Regions from separate parts of the Kurthia sp. FSL E2-0154 genome, predicted to be linked through region 1. Evidence: predicted binding sites of a transcription regulator. Region 1 holds the regulator's gene; each other region holds the start of a gene.
What was found. Region 1 encodes LexA, which represses DNA repair genes until DNA is damaged. Its sites were predicted from a motif close to CGAACATATGTTCG; they were not measured.
Positions count from the first base shown of each region.

Region 1 (3,289 bases):
GAATCTCCATTTTAGAAGTTGTTTGTTTATAATCTTCTACGAATTCATAGTTTTGTGTTACACCTTTGATGGGTTTTTTACCTTTCCAAATACGTTGGAATTCGTCTAAACCTTCATCGAATTCATGGTTTCCAAGTGCACCAATCGAGAAATTCATTGCATTTAAAATATTCATTGTTGGTTCATCTTGTAAAAGACTTGAGATAGCAGGAGAGCCACCTACTGTATCACCAGCATGAATTGAAAGTGAATTAGAAGTTGTTGATTTCAACTTATTTGCTTTTGCAAAAGCAGCTTTTTCTTGTTCGAAGTTATACGCTAAAGAAGCCATCCCACCGACTGGCGTACCTACATTATCTTTTTTGTTATTCCCATCAATATAACCGTGTAAGTCGTTCATACTTAAAAGTTGTACAGGGATTTTTTTCTCTACTACTTTTTTACTTGTTGTTTTAGCTGTTGCATTGATTCCTGCACCGAAAGAAAATGGTACGGCAGTTAGTAATGCAGCAACGCTTAATGAAGTAATAATCTTCGATTTAAACATCATTTCGCCACCCCTTAAAATAAAATTGTTTCCTCCTAAATATAAGAATTACATCCTGAAATAGCAATATATTATTGAATTATTCGATTTAACAGAAAATATAGTTTTTTTAGATATTGTTATAAAAATACAATTTGTATAAATATAAAATAAGCTAAAAGTAATAAGTCAGACATTAGACGTTAGTCATTTGAACATATGCTAGCAAGTAAGTGATTAAGATGTCTATAGTAAAAAAATAAATCTAAACAAAATAAAAACTAGTAATGAATGTAAAAAAAAACATTCTTTACTAGTTGAAATTTATTTAAAATGAATGAATATTTCTGTATAGACCAACTACTTTACCTAAAATCGATACGTTTTGAACAATAATTGGTTCCATTGAAGAATTCTCAGGTTGCAAACGGTAATAACCGTCTTCTTTATAGAAACGTTTTACCGTTGCTTCGTCGTCTTCAGTCATTGCCACAACGATCTCACCGTTATTTGCAGAAGACTGTTGTTTCACAATGACATAGTCACCATCTAGAATACCTGCTTCAATCATCGACTCACCCATAATTTCTAGCATAAAAATATGGTCATCAGATGTACCATATGTATGTGGAATTGGGAAGTACTCTTCAATATTTTCAATTGCTGTGATGGGCATACCTGCTGTTACTTTACCAAGAAGTGGAACATGCATCACACCTTGTTTTGTAGCCGTAGTCGATTCAAAAGGATTTAAAATTTCAATTGCACGAGGTTTCGTTTTATCGCGACGGATATAACCCTTACTTTCTAAACGTTCTAAATGTCCGTGTACAGTTGAACTAGAAGCTAATCCAACAGCCAACCCAATCTCGCGTACAGAAGGCGGATAACCCTTACTTTGTACTTCCTCTTTAATAAAATTTAAAATCGCTTCTTGACGCTTTGAAAGTTTTGTTTTTTTCAATGCAGTGTTCACAACCTTCACCTCAACTTCCTACTATATTTTGTATTTTGAGTATAACATCGTAGAAAATCAAATGCAAACAATTGTTCTGAAAAAACCGTTGACAAAAACAAGTGTTCGAGTTTATGATGGGAACAAACATTCTAGTAAAAAGTTGGAAGGGGAAATTCAGATGAAGTGGATCAAAAATAATGTGATGGTGATTTGTTTTTCGGTAGTTGTATTATTGTTTGTTGGTAATGTTGTACGTGATACAATAGCGAAGACGCATGTAACTGAAATTCGAATTACAGAAGGTGATACATTATGGTCTTTAGCTCAAAAATATAGCGGAGATATGAAACCACAAAAATGGATGAACCAAGTTATTAATCAAAACAATTTAGTTGATGGGCAAATTATGGCGGGAGAGAAATTAACCGTACCGATTACGAATCATGAATTACAACAAATAGAATTAGCGAGTGATCAATAATGAAATTTAAAAAAGCTGTAGCTTACTGTCGCGTAAGTACAGAAAAAGAAACGCAGAACCAGTCTTTAGAAAGACAAAAAATTGAATTAACTGCCTATGCTAAAGAAAAAGGGTACACATTAGATTGTATTTTTGAAGACCGCCATAGTGGTTATGATATTGAGCGTGAAGGATTATTAGAATTGTTAGATTTCTTAAAACAATATCCGCAATCTGCTCTATTTATTCAAGATGAGACACGTATTGGACGCGGGAATGGTCGAATGGCTGTTTTACATCTTTTACAAAAATACGATACAACGATTTACTCTATGTCATCAGATGGTGAAATGAAACTAAACGATATGGATTCGATGTTACTGGAGATTTTAGCGATTGTAGAGGAGTACCAACGCAAAATACATAATGCAAAAATCAAACGAGGAATGCGTCGTGCTGTTGAAAATGGCTATCGTCCAGAATTAAATATTAGTAATCGTGGTAATCCAGAAGGACGCGAAAGAATTGATGTGCCGCTTGATCAAATTGTTGCATTAAGAAAAAAGGGGCTTACTTATGAAGAAATAGCTGCCACGTTAAAAATTGCTGGTTTTCATGTGAGTAAAGCAACTGTACATCGTCGTTATACAGAGTATGTACAAGAACAACAAAATCAATAGAATTTTTTCTCTAAAATGTCTTTTTAAGTTTTTAAATCGTTATTTTTAAGCTTTTTTCAGGATTTTTGAGCTGAATACTTGCTAAATTGCTGTATTTTTCATACCTTTAATGTAGTGACTAGGTCGAAAGGATGAAAATTATGCTATCAAAAGAAAAACTAGCGCGTATTAGTGAATTATCAAAAAAGAAAAAAGCAGGTACATTGACTGTTGAAGAAGCAAAAGAACAGACGACACTGCGCCAAGAATATTTAGATACATTCCGTAAAACAATGCGTAATACAATCGAAAACGTTCGTATTTTCGATCCAAATGGTGAAGAAGTAACGCCAGAGAAAATTCGTGAAAAGCAAAAAACAAACGGACGTCTAAACTAATAAACTAACAAGTAAAAACGCACACAATTATGACGAAAATCCACAATTGTGTGCGTTTTTTCATGGATAATCGTCTAACGTCAATTATAACCATTGTTTTATAGTCGATTCTTGACTAAACTAGAGATAGTAATACATTTTGTATAGAAGAAAGGATGTCAACTTTAATGACGCAACAAGCAGATCAGTTAGCAATTAATGCGATTCGTACTTTATCAATTGATGCAATTGAAAAAGCAAATTCAGGACACCCAGGTTTACCAATGGGCGCAGCACCAATGGCGTACA
Region 1 covers NZ_JBBOPO010000001.1:540,122-543,410, forward strand. The annotation lists gene MHB75_RS02540 (bifunctional metallophosphatase/5'-nucleotidase) at 1-550, opposite strand, end outside; gene lexA (transcriptional repressor LexA) at 855-1,502, opposite strand; gene yneA (cell division suppressor protein YneA) at 1,663-1,965, shown strand; gene MHB75_RS02555 (YneB family resolvase-like protein) at 1,965-2,624, shown strand; gene MHB75_RS02560 (DUF896 domain-containing protein) at 2,765-3,001, shown strand; gene tkt (transketolase) at 3,169-3,289, shown strand, end outside.

Region 2 (3,289 bases), 1.2 Mb from region 1:
ATTCCTGCTAATTCAGCTGCAATCATTGTTGCCGCTACTGTTGTTGCACCGATTTTTTTCGTTGCGATTAAGTATGGAATATCACGACGAGAAGCTTTTGCTACATTATCCGCATTACCGAACATTTCTAATTCTTCATCTGATAAACCGATTTTGATTTTACCGTCGATAATTGCGATTGTTGCTGGAACTGCACCATATTCACGAATGATTTGTTCTACTTCACGTGCTGTTTGTACATTTTGTGGGTAGGGCATACCGTGTGAGATAATTGTTGATTCCAATGCAACGATAGCTTTACCAGCGTCCATTCCTTCTTGTACTTCTTTTGATAATTCGATGTATTGTTTCATAATTAATCCTCCAGTTCTTGTTCTAACGATTGTTTTGTTAATTCAGGACGTACAGTAAACTTAGATTCAAGCGTATTTTTCGCATTGATTAATCCTGCTTGAATCGTCTGTTCAAATGTGTACTTCTCTAACCAAGCATGTACAACTGCTGAGACGAATGCATCTCCTGCGCCTGTAACATCCTCAATTTGATTTGCTGCTCGTGCTTCAAAATGTGTTGGCATCAAGTTCTTGTTTGCAGCATAAACTCCCTTTGCGCCAGCTGTAATTACGACATTTTCTACGCCCATCTGAGCGATTTCTTGAATTGCTTGTAAATAATCTGCTTCTGATGTAATCGTACGATTTGTTAATGTTTCGGCTTCATCTGTATTACAGATGAACCATGTAACGCCTTCTAATGTTGTTGGCATACGGTTCATCTTTGGAGAAGATACCGGCACAATAATAAGAGGTACTTCTCTCGTTACTGCAAATTGTTGAATATAATCAACTGTTTCTTTCGGACAATTCAAATCAACTATAATTGCCTGAGCAGTTGATAAAACATGTTCATGCTTCATTAGAATTTGTGGTGTTAATGCATCATAGACGTCCATATTCGCTGTTGCCATAACCAATTCGCCTTGTTCATCCATAATGGCTGTGTAAGAACCTGTTGAACATTGTTCCAACTGCTCGACTTCTTCTAAATGAATAAAAGCATTCGAAGCTGCAACAATTGCTTGCCAATCAGAATCTTTTCCAGCAGTCGTCAGTAAACTCACTTGATGTCCAAGTCTTCCCAAGTTTTCAGCAATATTTCGCGCTACGCCGCCTACACTTTCTGTAGATGTTACAGGATTTGATGTCCCCATCTGAACCTGTCCCTTCAAATGAAGTTTTCGGTCCATATTGGCTCCACCAATACATATAATTTTGTTTTCTTTTGGCAACACATACGCTCTCCCTATAATTTTACCCTTTTTCACTAACCCCGATATTAAGTTAGCTAGAGCCGGTCTCGACATTTCTAATTTTTCAGCCATCTCTTGTTGCTGCATAAACGGGTTTTCCTTAATGAGTTGAATCAGTGCTTGTTCTCTCTCCGTCAATGTCATCACCCTAAGTTTTATTTGTTTACATCATAAACAAAATTAAGTTATATGTCAAATGTTTATAAAAACAAACTTTTGTTTATTATCGTTATAAATAATAAACAAATTTGACAATATAAACCTTATAAGTTAGTATTCAATGTAACTTAATAGGTCTACACTAGGGGTGTTATTTAACTGAGATGAGTCCTACTCAAACCCTTTGAACCTGAACTAGTTAATACTAGCGTAGGAAAGTGTCAATTCTATACATACTGAAAAAAGTCTATACTTTTTTGTTATGCAATGATTTGTTATACACAACTTTCCTACGAAGGTTGTGTATTTTTTTAAGTTAAAATAAATTAAGAGGAGTTGTTTTGAATGAAAAAAACAGTAGTAGTCACAGGTGGGAGTAGAGGGTTAGGTGCAGTTATTGTCAAAACACTTGCACAACAAGATTTTCAAGTTGTCATTAATTATTATCAAAGTAAAGAAGCTGCTGAAAAATTAGTAGCTGAAATTGGTGAAGACAAAGCGATTGCTATTCAAGCTAATGTAACGAATCGACAAGAAGTCGATCAATTAATGAACATGGCAACAGAACACTTTGGTCAAATAGACGCTGTTGTAAATAATGCATTAATCGACTTTAAATTTGATCCGATTAAACAAAAATCTTTCAAAGACCTTTCTTGGGATGATTATCAAAAACAGCTGGATGGTACGTTAAAAGCGGCATTCAATACAAGCCAGAGTGTAATTCCGCAATTTATTGAAAGAAAAAATGGTAGCATTATTAGTATTGGTACTAATTTATTTCAAAATCCTGTCGTACCCTACCATGAATACACAACTGCTAAAGCAGCTTTGATTGGTTTCACACGTAATCTCGCTTCAGAATTAGGCGTTTATGGCATCCGAGCAAATGTTGTTTCAGGAGGTCTTTTAAAAACAACAGATGCCAGTGCTGTTACAACACCTGAAGTATTCGATTTAATCTCTCAATCTACACCTTTAAGAAAAGTAACCACACCACAAGATGTTGCCAATATGGTAGCGTATCTATGTTCCGAAAAAGCACATGGAATTACAGGACAGAACTTTACAGTAGATGGTGGTTTAACAATGAACTAATCTCTATCCAAAATAAATCGAGGTGTAAATCATGTTAAAAACTACAGAAAAACAGTTACATATAGGTGTTTTACTATATGGTTGTGGTCATCATCAAGCAGCTTGGCTAATGGACAATTCACGCATTGAGGATATTGGAAGTATCTCTTATTATCAAGAATTAGCTCAACTAGCGGAAAAAGGATTGTTAGACGCTGTATTTTTTGCAGATCATCATGCTTTTCCAGCAAATGATGCACAAGTCATGCCTGCATTTTGGTTTGATCCACTAATTAACTTAACAGCTATTTCTCAAGTAACCCATCATATTGGTTTAGTTGCCACTATTTCAAGTACTTTTTCTAATCCCTATACAGCTTCTAGACAGCTATTAAGTTTAGATCATCTTACCGAAGGGCGCGTAGGTTGGAATCTCGTTACATCAATGAGTGACAATGAAGCTCGTAATCATAGTATGGAGGCATTACCACCCCATAATCAACGCTATGAAAAAGCTGAAGAGTTTTCGATACTTATGGATCAGCTATTTTTATCTTGGGATGCTTGCGATTTCGTCCATAATCGTGAAGAAAATAAAATCATCAATACTTCAAATATTCACTCTTTTAATCACAGTGGTCATTATTTCCAAGTTGCAGGTCCTTCTACTGTACCAAAAAGTCCACAAGGTGCACCGGTCAAAATGCAGGCAGGTGCTTCAAAACAGGGCGTTGCTTTAGCGGC
Region 2 covers NZ_JBBOPO010000001.1:1,716,962-1,720,250, forward strand. The annotation lists gene MHB75_RS08400 (pseudouridine-5'-phosphate glycosidase) at 1-353, opposite strand, end outside; gene MHB75_RS08405 (carbohydrate kinase) at 356-1,453, opposite strand; TPP riboswitch at 1,603-1,702, shown strand; gene MHB75_RS08410 (3-oxoacyl-ACP reductase) at 1,814-2,566, shown strand; gene MHB75_RS08415 (NtaA/DmoA family FMN-dependent monooxygenase) at 2,598-3,289, shown strand, end outside.
Region 2: the regulator LexA is predicted to act here: its motif matches at 1,519-1,532, upstream of MHB75_RS08405 (carbohydrate kinase).

Region 3 (3,289 bases), 380 kb from region 1:
TAATTCAATGAGTGATATACGTTCGTTCTTCGTTAATTTCTTACCTTCTGTCACTTTTGAAATATATGCTTCTGGCTCTTCCGCCGCTGTTGTTGCACGAATCACATCGCGAATTTCTTTACGAATCGTTTGTGGTACAATACCATGTTTTTCGTTATAGGCAAGCTGAATGGTACGACGACGTTCCGTTTCATCAATGGCTTTTTGCATTGAATCGGTCATACGATCTGCATACATAATGACATGCCCATTCGCGTTACGCGCCGCACGTCCAATTGTTTGAACAAGTGAACGTTCTGAACGTAAGAATCCTTCTTTATCAGCATCTAAAATCGCAACAAGCGAGACTTCTGGAATATCCAAACCTTCTCGTAATAAGTTAATTCCGACAAGAACATCAAATACGCCCATACGTAATTCACGAATAATCTCGATTCGCTCCAACGTCTTAATTTCAGAGTGTAGATAGTTTACTTTAATGCCCATCTCTTTTAAATAATCTGTTAAATCTTCGGACATTTTCTTCGTAAGTGTCGTAATTAACACACGCTCATTTTTTGCGATACGCGCTTGAATCTCGTCAATTAAGTCATCAATTTGCCCTTCAATTGGACGCACTTCAATGACAGGGTCAACCAATCCTGTTGGACGAATAATTTGTTCTACCATTTCAGGTGTATGTTCTAATTCATATGGTCCTGGCGTTGCTGAAACGAAAATCGCATTATGAATGTGTTTTTCAAACTCCTCAAATGTTAATGGACGGTTATCAAGTGCTGAGGGTAAACGGAAACCGTGATCTACTAACACACCTTTACGTGCTTGGTCACCATTGTACATTCCGCGAATTTGCGGCAATGTTACGTGACTTTCATCTACTACAAGTAAGAAATCTTCTGGTAAATAGTCGAGCAGCGTATAAGGTGTTGCACCTGCTTCACGAAGCGTTAAATGGCGTGAATAGTTTTCGATTCCTGATGTAAAGCCCATCTCACGCATCATCTCTAAATCATAATTAGTACGCTGTTCTAAGCGCTGTGCTTCAAGTAACTTTCCTTCTTCACGAAGCACTTCTAAGCGTTCTTTTAATTCTGCTTCGATATTTTCAATCGCTACTTTCATTTTTTCTTCTCGTGTAACGAAGTGGGATGCTGGGAAGATCGCAACATGTTCACGGTCACCTAATACTTCACCTGTTAATGCATCCACCTCTCGAATACGGTCAATTTCGTCACCGAAAAATTCAACACGAAGACAATGCTCATCACGCGATGCTGGGAAAATTTCGACTACATCGCCGCGCACACGAAAAGTACCGCGAATGAAGTTTAAATCATTGCGATCATATTGAATATCTACTAATTTACGCAGTAATTGATTGCGCTCAATCTCCATGCCTGTACGAAGCGATACGACCATCTCTTCGTATTCTTCCGGATTACCTAAACCATAAATACATGATACAGAAGCGATGATAATTACATCTTGTCTTTCAAAAAGAGCCGAAGTAGCAGAGTGACGTAATTTATCAATTTCATCATTAATACTCGCATCTTTTTCAATGAATGTATCCGTCTGTGGTACATAGGCTTCTGGTTGATAATAGTCATAATAACTAACGAAATATTCAACCGCATTATTCGGGAAGAACTCTTTAAACTCACTATATAATTGTCCTGCTAATGTTTTATTATGTGCAATAACAAGTGTTGGTTTTTTCACTTCTTGAATCACATTTGAAATCGTAAACGTTTTACCTGTACCTGTTGCACCAAGTAATGTTTGATGTTTTTTCCCTGCTTTAACACCCTCCACTAATTCTGCAATCGCTTGTGGCTGGTCACCACCTGGTTGATAGGGCGCTTGTAAATCAAAATCATGTGACATGCGGCTGCCTCCTCATTTTCTCATTCTTCTATTTTAACATATCTCAAACCCTTTTACGAACATACGTTTCTTAATTGGAACAAAAATAAGATTTCTATTAAGTTACCCCTAATAGAAATCCTATGTCATCATTTATTCTTCATCAATCAAAGTGTCTTGTAATTGAATTAATTCTTTTGTAAATCGTTTAAAGGCTTCTTTATCTCTTTCGTCTAACGCGACATCAATTGCTTCACGAAGTAAGCGAATTTGTTGGTCTGCTAGAAGATGTTGTAAAAACATATCCATGTACAAATCGTTCAATAAGTCTTGACCTTGTAACCCTTGACTAAGTGGCTGTTCATTGTTTGGAGAGTTCTGCTGTGAGTAACGATATTCCATCTTCATCACCTCGAATACCTTTTTGCTATTATATGCGAAAAAGATTCAAAAAATCAACTAAAAGAAACTATTTATTTCAAAATTATCTGACTTTATAGAAATAGCCCGTTTTCTAAAAACGCCACTTTTGTCTAAATGTCGTTGCTTATACCTACTAAATCAAATATAATCAATTTAACAAATTCCATTAATTGGTTTTTGTTAAACAAAAGAAAAAGGAGTGTCAAATATGATAAAAGATCGTCTACCTGTTATTCTTTTAGAAGATTTTCGATTTAATGATACAATCCAAGTTCTTGAACCAGTCATTTCTAAAAACAATCAACAACGATTTACATATGTACTTGAAAAACAACGTGAATATCTCATTCAATCTTCTATTAAACGCGTCATTCGAAAATGTTGCTTTCTTTTTGGGACATCATTAGATGAAGCATTGCGTTTTTCACGCACGATTACTAAAGCTACAAATAAACTTCCTATCGTACTTGGAACAACTGAACAACCTTATATTTTAATTCCTACCCTTTCTCCTGATCGTCCCTACACCATGTGGCTCGCACATCATGCCATTTTAAATTGCGATGTAAATTCTAAAGTGGACTGCGTTGTTCATTTAGATAATCAAATCCGTCCATTCTTTAAAACAAATGTCTCAACCGCTACATTACAAACACAACTTACACGTGCGATGTTTTTAAAAAGAAATTATCGTTTATTAAAAGATTTAATGCCTGAACCGATTTCTGAAAATCATGTGGTATTCATCGATTCCAATAACTTAAAACGATTAGATTAAAAAATAAAGAATCGCCGATAGACATCAGGATTCTTTATCTCTCATTTATTAAATTAACGAACGTAAATATGCATTGATGAATAAATCTAAATCGCCGTCCATTACTGCTTGTACATTCCCTGTCTCAGCATTTGTACGGTGATCTTTTACCATTGAATACGGGTGGAATACATACGAACGAATTTGGCTACTCCAACCAATTTCCTTTTGCTCACCACGAAT
Region 3 covers NZ_JBBOPO010000001.1:158,480-161,768, reverse strand. The annotation lists gene uvrB (excinuclease ABC subunit UvrB) at 1-1,887, opposite strand, end outside; gene MHB75_RS00665 (IDEAL domain-containing protein) at 2,020-2,268, opposite strand; gene MHB75_RS00660 (competence protein ComK) at 2,498-3,067, shown strand; one part of gene prfB (peptide chain release factor 2) at 3,116-3,289, opposite strand, start outside.
Region 3: the regulator LexA is predicted to act here: its motif matches at 1,944-1,957, upstream of uvrB (excinuclease ABC subunit UvrB).